Regions from separate parts of the Actinomadura citrea genome, predicted to be linked through region 3. Evidence: riboswitches for the same ligand, from Rfam matches in the RefSeq annotation. Region 3 holds a riboswitch; each other region holds the start of a gene.
What was found. Region 3 has a riboswitch for cyclic di-AMP ahead of BJ999_RS08460 (C40 family peptidase). Riboswitches for the same ligand answer to the same signal wherever they lie in the genome.
Positions count from the first base shown of each region.

Region 1: it holds a riboswitch for cyclic di-AMP, as region 3 does, so the genes downstream of both, BJ999_RS38870 (C40 family peptidase) here and BJ999_RS08460 (C40 family peptidase) in region 3, are expected to answer to the same signal.
Region 2: it holds a riboswitch for cyclic di-AMP, as region 3 does, so the genes downstream of both, BJ999_RS17750 (CHAP domain-containing protein) here and BJ999_RS08460 (C40 family peptidase) in region 3, are expected to answer to the same signal.

Region 1 covers NZ_JACCBT010000001.1:8,483,653-8,486,916, forward strand. Annotated here, with positions in the region: gene BJ999_RS38860 (RDD family protein) at 1-295, opposite strand, end outside; gene BJ999_RS38865 (amino-acid N-acetyltransferase) at 297-818, opposite strand; cyclic di-AMP (ydaO/yuaA leader) riboswitch at 1,090-1,296, shown strand; gene BJ999_RS38870 (C40 family peptidase) at 1,354-2,295, shown strand; gene BJ999_RS38875 (transcriptional regulator) at 2,877-3,107, opposite strand.
Region 2 covers NZ_JACCBT010000001.1:3,767,399-3,770,662, forward strand. Annotated here, with positions in the region: gene BJ999_RS17745 (PP2C family protein-serine/threonine phosphatase) at 1-853, shown strand, start outside; cyclic di-AMP (ydaO/yuaA leader) riboswitch at 1,320-1,475, shown strand; gene BJ999_RS17750 (CHAP domain-containing protein) at 1,487-2,254, shown strand; gene BJ999_RS17755 (bifunctional glycosyltransferase/CDP-glycerol:glycerophosphate glycerophosphotransferase) at 2,459-3,264, shown strand, end outside.
Region 3 covers NZ_JACCBT010000001.1:1,753,891-1,757,154, reverse strand. Annotated here, with positions in the region: gene typA (translational GTPase TypA) at 1-880, opposite strand, end outside; cyclic di-AMP (ydaO/yuaA leader) riboswitch at 1,071-1,201, shown strand; gene BJ999_RS08460 (C40 family peptidase) at 1,209-2,225, shown strand; gene BJ999_RS08455 ((deoxy)nucleoside triphosphate pyrophosphohydrolase) at 2,590-2,976, opposite strand; gene BJ999_RS08450 (Mut7-C RNAse domain-containing protein) at 3,005-3,264, opposite strand, start outside.

The DNA of each region.
Region 1 (3,264 bases), 6.7 Mb from region 3:
CGAAGACCGCGACGAGCGCGTTGTCGATGATTCGCGCTCCCGCCCTACGGTGGATCGGCGCCAGCACCGGCTCACCGCCGTCGTCGTAGGAGCCGTAGTCGTCGTAGGCGGGCTGCTGGTTCCACTGCTCCTGTTGCGGCTGCCATTGCTGCTGGGACTGCTGCTCCCACTGCTGCTGGGACGACCGCTGCTGTGGTTGCTGCCACTGAGAACCTTGGTACGGAGGCGGCGGGCCGTAGGAACCCTGCCCCTGCCGGGGCTGGTAAGGCCGCCCGCCGTGGGGGGAATCGCTCATCTCAGTCCTCCAGGCGAAGCAACATCCGGGTGTTGCCCAACGTATTCGGCTTGACCCGGTCGAGGTTCAAGAACTCTGCCACGCCTTCGTCGTAGGAGCGGAGAAGTTCTTCGTACACCTCTGGCGCCACCGGAGTCCCCAGGATCTGCTGGAAGCCGTGGCGGGCGAAGAACTCCACCTCGAAGGTAAGGCAGAACACCCTTCGCACGCCGAGTTCACGCGCGTTCTCCAGGAGGCGGGTCACGATCCGGTGCCCGATTCCCCGTCCCCCGCATCCTTTGTCCACGGCGACCGAACGGACTTCCGCGAGGTCCTCCCACATGACGTGGAGGGCGCCGCAGCCGACGAGCGGCCCCGGCGTCCCGTGCTGGACGTCCTCGGCGACCCAGAACTCCTGGACGTCCTCGTACAGCTTGACCGTCGTCTTCTTCAGCAGGCGACGCCCCGACCCGGCGTACAGGTCGACGAGCCTGCGGATCTCCTGGACGTCGGCGGTACGTGCACGCCGGATCACGACTTCCACAAGCAGGCGAGATTATCGAACGCCGCGTGCTCGCCGGGCGACGCCCTCCGTCCAACCGTGCCGAGCACCGCGCGCAAGTGACTAGATAAAAGAGACTAGGCACTGCCGAGGGGGGGTCGAAAAGTGAGGCAGAACACAGCGCACGGAACGCGACCCATCCGGCGATTCCCTCGTTCACCGCGCAGCGCGACCTGCGAATTCGCATGTTCTGGTTGGCATCCAATGCGGGGTCCGTTAGTGTCCATCGCTGACGTCGGCCCACCGTAGGACGGAGGCCGCACCGCCGAGTCCCACGGGTCGCAACCAGCTGCCCGGGGAGCCGGGGACCCACTTTCGGAGCGTTTCGGGGAATCGCCCTGAGCGACCACCGTGAGGGGTGAATCCGCAGTCGCGGGCGATCGGTTCGCCCACGGACGCGGACGGGCCGCTCCGGCCCCAACCCGTCAGCTAACCCGGTAGGCGGCTGAGGAGAGGAGTATTCGTGAAGCGATCGCGGCATGCTTCCCTTTCACACTTCCGTGGGCGCGCGGCCATCATGGTCGGCGCGCTCGCCGTCGTTTCGGCCGCTCCGCACGCGATCGCCCCGCATGCGATCGCCGTCGCGCACGCCGACCCCGAGCCCTCCGCCAAGGAGCTGAGGACGAAGGCGCTCAAGCTCGCCGACCAGCTGGAACAGCTCACCGAGCAGTACAACGGGCTGAAGGTCAGGCTCGCGCAGTCGCAGCGCGCCGCCAAGGTCGCCACGGAGAACGCCAAGCGCCAGGAGAAGACGCTGGAGGCGCTCCGCCAGAAGGTCGGATCTCTCGCGGCGACGAGCTACATGCAGGGCGGCTCCGACCCCGCGGTCTCGTTCGTCGCCTCCCAGGACCCGCAGTCCATCCTCGACCAGGCCGCGACCCTCCACTACTTCGCCAAGCAGGACAGCACCCAGGTGCTCGGGCTGATGCAGGCCATGCAGTCCGCTCAGCGTGCCCGCAAGTCTGCCGAGGCCCGCGCCAAGCAGGTGAAGGCCCTGAAGACGCAGCTCGACTCGCAGCGCACGAAGATCACCGACGCCTACGAGAAGATCCGCGGCAAGCTCGTCGACAAGGACCCCACCCAGCTCGCCAAGCTCCCCGTCATCGGCACCGGCAAGGCCGCGCAGGCGCTCCGGTACGCGATGGGCAAGATCGGCCGCCCGTACGTGTGGGGCGCCGCCGGCCCGACCACCTTCGACTGCTCCGGCCTCACGATGTGGGCCTACAAGCAGGTCGGCATCAACCTGCCGCACTACACCGGCAGCCAGTGGAACGCCGGGACGCACGTGTCGCGCGGCGATCTTCAGCCGGGCGACCTCGTCTTCTTCTACTCCGACCTGCACCACATGGGGATCTACGTCGGCGGCGACAAGATGCTGCACGCCCCGCACACCGGGGACGTCGTGAAGATCGCCTCCATGAACGGACGCCCCTTCGCGGGCGGCGTCCGGGTCGCCTAGCTGTGTTCCAAAGTCCCGGCCCACTTCGCTCGCCTGGCGGCTCGCTACGTGACCGGGCCTGGGCGAACGCGGCATCGCTTCGCGATCAGCCCGGTTTCGCTCGCCTCCGGCTTCGCTGCACCGGGCAGGTCACGCGTTCGCGCGCGTGCCCGAGGCGACTTCGAGAAAGGCCCTAGAACCCCGCCACCGCACCCGTCGACTCTGTGAAGCCGATCGACCATCGTGGGGCCGACCGCGCCGCCCTGGTCGGCCGAGGTGCGTCGATCAGGCCCGTCGCGAGGTCGGTCAGTGCTGTCGGAGCCGACCCGTCACGCCGACCGGGTTCGCGGTGCCGTTCACCATGCTGAACTGATCGGGCCGGGGCGCGCCGGCCAGAGCCGTCGCGGGGCCGGGCTCGCCGGAGATCGAGGCGGGCAGGGTGGGCCTGTCAGGCCCGAACGCCGTCCGCGGCGACGCCTTCTGCAGGGACCTACCTGCCAGGGCGCGGGCGCCGCCGCTGCGGGGTCGGACGGAATTCGGATGAGCCGCCGTTTCTCCGGATGACGCTCGCCGTCCCCTGGCGAGCGTCGGGGGGTGCATCGCTAGATGAGCTGCCTCCGGGCCGCCCACACCACGGCCTCGATAGGGGTGTTGACCTCCAGCCGGTCGCAGATCGTCCGCAGCCGGCGCCGCAAGGTCCGAGCGCTCAGTTCCAGCTTGCGTGCCGCCACATCGGCGGTGACACCGCTGGCGATCTGGGCGAGCAACCGGATCTCTTCCTCGCTCAGCCCGAAATCGTCGGTGCCACGACGTGCGAGTGTGGCTGTTTCCACTCCGTCCTCCCTCGTCCGTGGTGATGACCGCGGGGATGCAGCCGTCCGCTGCACAGGCACGGGTTGGACCTCGATCTGTACGCGCGTTGGGTTGCCGGGTCCGGACCCTTCCGGACTTAGATCATCGGATTCCTTTTCTGTCTCACGCGCTTGGCCG
Region 2 (3,264 bases), 2.0 Mb from region 3:
GTTCGCCGAGCCCGTGCTCGGCGAGTCCGGGCTGCCCGTCTCGATCAACATCGTCTCGCAGGACATCACCCGGCGGCGCGGGGTGGAGCACGCGCTGGCCGAGACCCGGCGGCAGATGCTGCGCCAGCAGGCGCGGACGGCGCAGGAGCGGCGCGTGGCGGTGACGCTGCGGCGGGCCATCCTGCCGGACGAGGACGAGGTCGAGCAGCTCCCGGGCATGCGCACCTCGATCCGCAGCATGGCGGCGGAGAGCACGGCCCGTATCGGCGGCGACTGGTTCGCGACCCGTGCGCTGCAGGACGGGCGGGCGATGTTCGCCATCGGGGACGCCGCCGGGCACGGGCTGCCGGCGGCGGCGGCGATGGCGCGGACCCGGAACGGCCTGCTGGGCCTCGCCTGCACGGGGGAGCGGGCGGGACGGCTGGTCGGCTGGCTGAACGAGCTGATCGGCGCCATGGACCCGCCCGCGACGGGCACCGCCATCGTCGCCCACTACGACCCGTCCCGGCACCTCCTGGAGTGGACGTGCGCGGGCCATCCGCCGCCGATCCTGGTGCGGGACGGGCGGGCGACCCCGCTGGAGGTGGTCCGCGACCCGATGCTCGGCGCCATGGCCGGCTGGGAGTACACGACGATCACCACCGGGCTGAAGCCGGGCGACATGCTCTTCCTCTACACCGACGGCCTGGTGGAGCGCAGGGACGCGGATCTGGACGAGCGGATCGCCCGCCTGACCCACATCCTGCAGGACTCCTCCACGCGTCCCGACCGGGTGCTGGACGAGGTTCTCGCGCGGATGGAGCACGACCGGGCGGCGGACGACACCACGCTCTTCGCCATCCACGTGGAGTGATCGTCCGAGCCTCGCGGTGACGAACCGCACGCCTGACCAGCGGAGATCGCCGAATGTGACGTGCGCCTCACCCGGAGGGGCGGGCGGGTGGTGGAGACCGGGGGCGGGAGTGCCGGCCGCCCCCCATTCGATCTTCTTTACCTTTTCCCGAAGGCCCGGTAAGTACGGCGGGCAAGGGGCTGAGGGGCGTCTCGACAAAGATCGGGAAGAGGCGGCGCCGTCCCGGTGTTGGGAGTCTCTTGGAAGGGCCTTGAGCAGGCAAGACTTTGCTTTATGCCTGGTTTGCTTTTCTTGAGAAGGTTGGTACCTTCGATCCCGAATCACGCAACGCGTCCCATGCGTTGCCACCGGCCGCACCATGCGCGGCCGAGGATCGCGGAGCGGAATCCGCACGCGATGCGCGCCAGTGACGCGCGCCCCCTCATCAAGATCTGTCAGTGAGAAATCCGTAAACCTGCACCGCTCGCGCGGTGCGAGGCCGAGTCCGTCCGGTCAGTGCGACCGGAACGGAGCCGGGGACCCACGTTTCTGGGGTGAATCGGCGCGCCCGAGAGTCGCGCCGTAGGGCTGCTTCCATGCCCGAATCCGTCAGCTAACCCGGTAGGCGCCATGGAAGACAAGGAGATTCCCTGCATGTCCGGTCTTTTCGATCGACTTTCGCTCAACCGCCTCAGCCCCGAGGACAAGGCCGTCGGCGTCGCCGTAGGCGCGGTCCTGGCGGGCGCGGTCGGGCTCTCTGTGGTCAACCCCCTCGCCGGCGGCCGCGCGGTCGCCGACACCTCCACCCAGACGGCGGTGGTCGCCGAGCAGGGCACCACCGCGCACAAGTCCTCCAAGGCCAAGACGGTGAAGGCCGAGAACGCCGCGGCCGAGGCCCGGCGCGAGGGCTTCAAGGTCCCCCCGCACGCCGTCAAGCCCGCTGAAGTGATCAAGCTCGCGCAGAAGCAGGTCGGCATCCACGAGGGCAAGGGTGGTGAGACCAAGTACCACAAGTGGTACGTCTCGACTCCCCAGGCAAAGGCCACCGCCAAGCGCGACGGCGGCTTCTCGGTCAAGGAGTACAACGGCGCCCAGTGGTGCAACATGTTCGTCTCCTGGCTCGGCGCCCAGACCGGCGTCAAGAACATGGGCTGGGACGCCTACACCGTCCAGCACGCCAGCTGGTTCAAGCAGACCGATCGCTGGGGCCACACCGCCAAGCCCGGCGCCGTGGTGTTCTACGACTGGCAGGACGGCTCGAAGGCCGGCATCGGCGACATCGACCACGTCGGCATCGTCGTCAAGGACAACGGCAACGGCACCATCTCCACCATCGAGGGCAACACCGACAACGCGGTGCAGAAGAAGGTCCGCGACAAGTCGCAGGTCGTCGGCTACGGCTACCCCGACTACGCCCGCTGACGCGACGCCCTACGAGACGGCGCACGTGTGACGAAGGCGCCCGGCCTCCCGCCGGGCGCCTTCTGGCGTTCCGGGTGTTGTGCCCAATGCCTCCGCTGACGGTGGGTAATGCTAAGCGTTGACAGCCTTTGATCCCCCTTGGAGCTCAGTGCGGAGTTCCTGGATAGGTATCCAGCACGCCGGAGTCTGCGGAGGGGGATGCCCATGGCGGTGCGCCCGGATGTCAGCGTGGTGGTGATCGCCTACAACGACGCCCGGAGGCTTCCGCGGGCGGTGGCCTCGGCGCTGGCGCAGTCCCTGGGCGGCGTCGAGACGTTGATCGTCGACGACGCGAGCACCGACGGCACGGGCGAGGCCGCCGACCGGCTCGCCGCAGCCCATCCGGGGCGGGTCCGGGCCGTCCACCTGCCGGTCAACTCCGGCGGCTGCGGCCGCCCCCGCAACACCGGGATCGAGGCGTCCACCGGCCGGTACGTGATGTTCCTCGACAGCGACGATCTGCTGGACCGGCACGCCTGCCTCAACCTCCTCGCCGCCGCCGAGGACACCGGCGCCGACATGGTCTCGGGGCTCTGCGACCGGATCTTCCTCGACCTGCCCGAGGGCGCCAAGGGGCGGATCCGCCCCTGGTACCCGTGGCTCTACCGGCACAGCGTCGTCTACGACTCGCTGAGCGAGAACCCCGATCTCCTCTACGACACCCTCTCGACCAACAAGGCGTACCGGCGCGGCTTCCTGGAGGAGCACGGGCTGCGGTTCGTCGAGCGGCTGCACTACGAGGACCTGCTGTTCACCGCCGAGGCCTACCTGGAGGCGGGACGGACCGCCCTGATCCCGCACCGCGTCTACAACTGGCTGGTCAGGGAGCGGACGCCGGCGCCGTCGATCTCCAACCGGCGCGCCGAGCCGGCCAACTTCGCCGACCGGCTGGAGATCCACCGCCGCATCGACATGCTCTTCGCGCTGCGCGGCGCCTACGACCTGCAGCGGGCCAAGGACGTCAAGTTCGT
Region 3 (3,264 bases):
CGATCATGATGTCGGGGATGCCGGCGATGGCGATGATGTCGCCGGGCCCGGCGTCGTCCGCGGGCTTGCGGGTGAGCGCCTCCGTCATCAGCAGCTCGGTGATCTTCACCCGGTCGACGCTGCCGTCGTGCCGGCACCAGGCGACCTGCTGGCCCTTCTTGATCGTGCCGGCGTGCACCCGGCACAGCGCGATCCGGCCGAGGTAGCTGGAGGCGTCCAGGTTCGTCACGTGCGCCTGGAGCGGGGCGTCCGGGTCGTAGGACGGCGCGGGGATCGTCTCGGTGATGACCTTGAACAGCGGCTCCAGGTCGTCGCTGCCGGGCATCGTGCCGTCCGCGGGCTTGTCGAGCGAGGCCCGCCCGGCGCGGCCGGACGCGAACACGATCGGGAAGTCGATCTGCTCCTCGTCGGCGTCGAGGTCCATGAAGAGCTCGTAGGTCTCGTCCACGACCTCGTCGATGCGCGCGTCGGGACGGTCGGTCTTGTTCACGACAAGGATCACCGGCAGCCGCGCCTCGAGCGCCTTGCGCAGCACGAACCGGGTCTGCGGGAGCGGGCCCTCGCTGGCGTCCACCAGGAGCACGACGCCGTCCACCATGGACAGGCCGCGCTCGACCTCGCCGCCGAAGTCGGCGTGCCCCGGAGTGTCGATGATGTTGATGGTCAGCCCGTTGTGCAGGACCGCGGTGTTCTTCGCGAGGATGGTGATCCCCTTCTCGCGCTCCAGGTCGTTGGAGTCGAGCACCCGGTCGTCGACGTCCTGGTTCTCGCGGAAGGCGCCGGACTGCCAGAGCATGGCGTCGACCAGCGTCGTCTTGCCATGGTCGACGTGGGCGACGATCGCAACGTTACGGAGGTCGTCGCGCGTGGAGATGGGCATGCGGGTTCGCCTTGCGTGAGAGTTCGGGAGTCGCCGCAGACACGCGGCAGTACCCATTCTACTTGGCCGTGCGTACCACCCACTCCGAGCCGTTCGTCCCACCGGTCGCACGGGCCTCGATTGGCCAACTTTGCGCATCCTTTGTAATCTGCCCGAGATCCGGTCGTCCGGAGTCCCACCCCCCGGGACTGCGGCCGGAACGCCGAATCTCCCGCGGGAGAACCGGGGACCCACCACCCTCGGGGTGAATCGACGCTCGTCGTAGGGCGACTCCGGCCCGAACCCGTCAGCTAACCCGGTAGGCGTACGAGGAGAGGAGAACACCGGCTTGGCTCCGGATTCCCACCGGCGGCGTCGCGTTCTGCCCACCGCCACCGCCACCCTGCTCCTGATCGGCCTCGGCGCCACCGCGCCGAACCTCGCCCACGCCGCGCAGCCGTTCCGGCCCGCCTCCGCGCCGTCGGCTCCGAGCCCCACGCCGACGACCGAGAAGGGCCTGCGCAAGAGCCTCGACGCGCTGAACGAAGAGGCCGAGATCCTCACGGAGAAGTTCAACAAGGCCCGTGTGGAGTTCAACAAGGCCCGCAAGGCCGAGCAGGACGCCACCAAGGAGGCCGAGCGGCTGCGCGCCCTCGCCGAGCCCGCCCGCCGGCGGCTCGGCGCCCTGGCCGCCGCGAACTACATGGCCGGCAGCCCCGACGTCCTCTTCGGCTCCGGCGCCTCCCCCGAGGGGCTGTCCGACCGCGCCTACCTCGCGCAGAGCCAGGCCACAGCCGTCCTCGCCCTGAAGAAGCAGATCGACCAGGCCGACGCCGCGGAGCGCACCGCGAAGGCGAAGACCGCCCAGGTCAAGAAGGCCTGGGACGACGCCAAGAAGGCGCGCGAGGCGGCCAGGACCAAGGTCTCCGAGGTGATGAAGCGCCTCGACAAGCTGACCACCACCCACGCGAGCGACCCGCGCACCGGCCTCAGCGCCACCGTCAAGGGCTCCGGCCTGCCCGCGAAGATGGCCCGCAAGGCGCTCACCAAGCTCGGCTCCCCGTACGTGTGGGCCGCCGCCGGACCGAGCAGCTTCGACTGCTCCGGCCTCGTCGTCTGGGCCTACGGCCAGGTCGGCAAGCCCGGCCTCCCGCACTACACCGGCGACCTGTTCGCCATGGGAACCAAGGTCTCGCGCGGCGCGCTCCGCTCCGGCGACCTCGTGTACTTCGGCGGCAACCTGCACCACATGGGCATCTACCTGGGCGACGGCAAGTACCTCCACGCCCCCCAGACCGGCGATGTGGTCAAAATCTCCAAACTCTCCGACCGCTCGGACTTCGCAGGCGCGAACCGTATTTCTTAGCGTTTTTCTCCTCCTTCGGGCCTGGCGGCCCTCCATCGTCGATAAACGCGGGCGATCGCTGGCATCGCTTCGTCTCGCCTTGCGGCTCGCTGCGCGATCAGGTTCTCGCTTCGCTTGAACCTGCCTTCGGACGCGATCGCGGCCCTTGGGGTTGTTGCGGGGTTGCTGTGGCGGCTGAGGTCGGTCGTGAACGGCTTGGGTGCTCGGCCGATCTCGATCAGATTCACGCTTCGCTCGAACCTGCCTCCGGACGCGATCGCGGTCCTTCAGGTTGTTGCTTGGTTTCGGCGGTGGCCAGGGTCGGCGCGTTCGGGCTTGGGCGCCCGGGTGGATCCCCGCGGGGCGGGCCCGGGTTCAGGAGGTTCTAGGTGAGGCCCTGGGCGGCCAGGAGGTCTATCACTGGGCGGTCGCCGGGGAGCCAGTCGACGTCGTAGAGCTCGGGCGGGGTCAGCCAGCGGAGTTCCAGGTGTTCCAGAGGCTGGGGCTCGCCTTCTGCCAGCTCGGCCGTCCAGACGCGCAGGACGGCGCGCTCGCTCAGGCGCCAGTCGCCGCCGACGCGGCGGACGAGGCGCACCTTCACGGCCAGTTCCTCGTGGCACTCGCGTACCAGGGCGTCCTCGTCCGACTCCCCGGGGTCGACCTTGCCGCCGGGGAGCTCCCAGCCGCCCGCCATGTGCGGCGGCTCGGCGCGCTGGGCGGCCAGCAGCCGCCCGTCCGCGAGGATCGCCGCCCCCACCACCACGAGATCGATCGCGACCAGCTCCTCTCCGTCTTCGTGATCAGACCGCGGCGCCGGTCCGTCCGGTTCCGTTCCCCCGGAGGGAGGCGACCAGACGCGTCGCGTCGCGGACGATCTCCTCAAGGTGGTCGCCGTGCGCCCCGCGCCAGTAGACCTGCCCGCACCCGGCGCAGCGGCCGTAGACGTCGTAGCTGCGGCGCGTGCCCGCCCGCAGCTCGCGCTCGATCTCCTCCTTGTCGACGGGGACGAGCTCGCCGTTGCAGGCGGTGCAGCGCGTCCACGGCCGCAGGACGGGCGCGA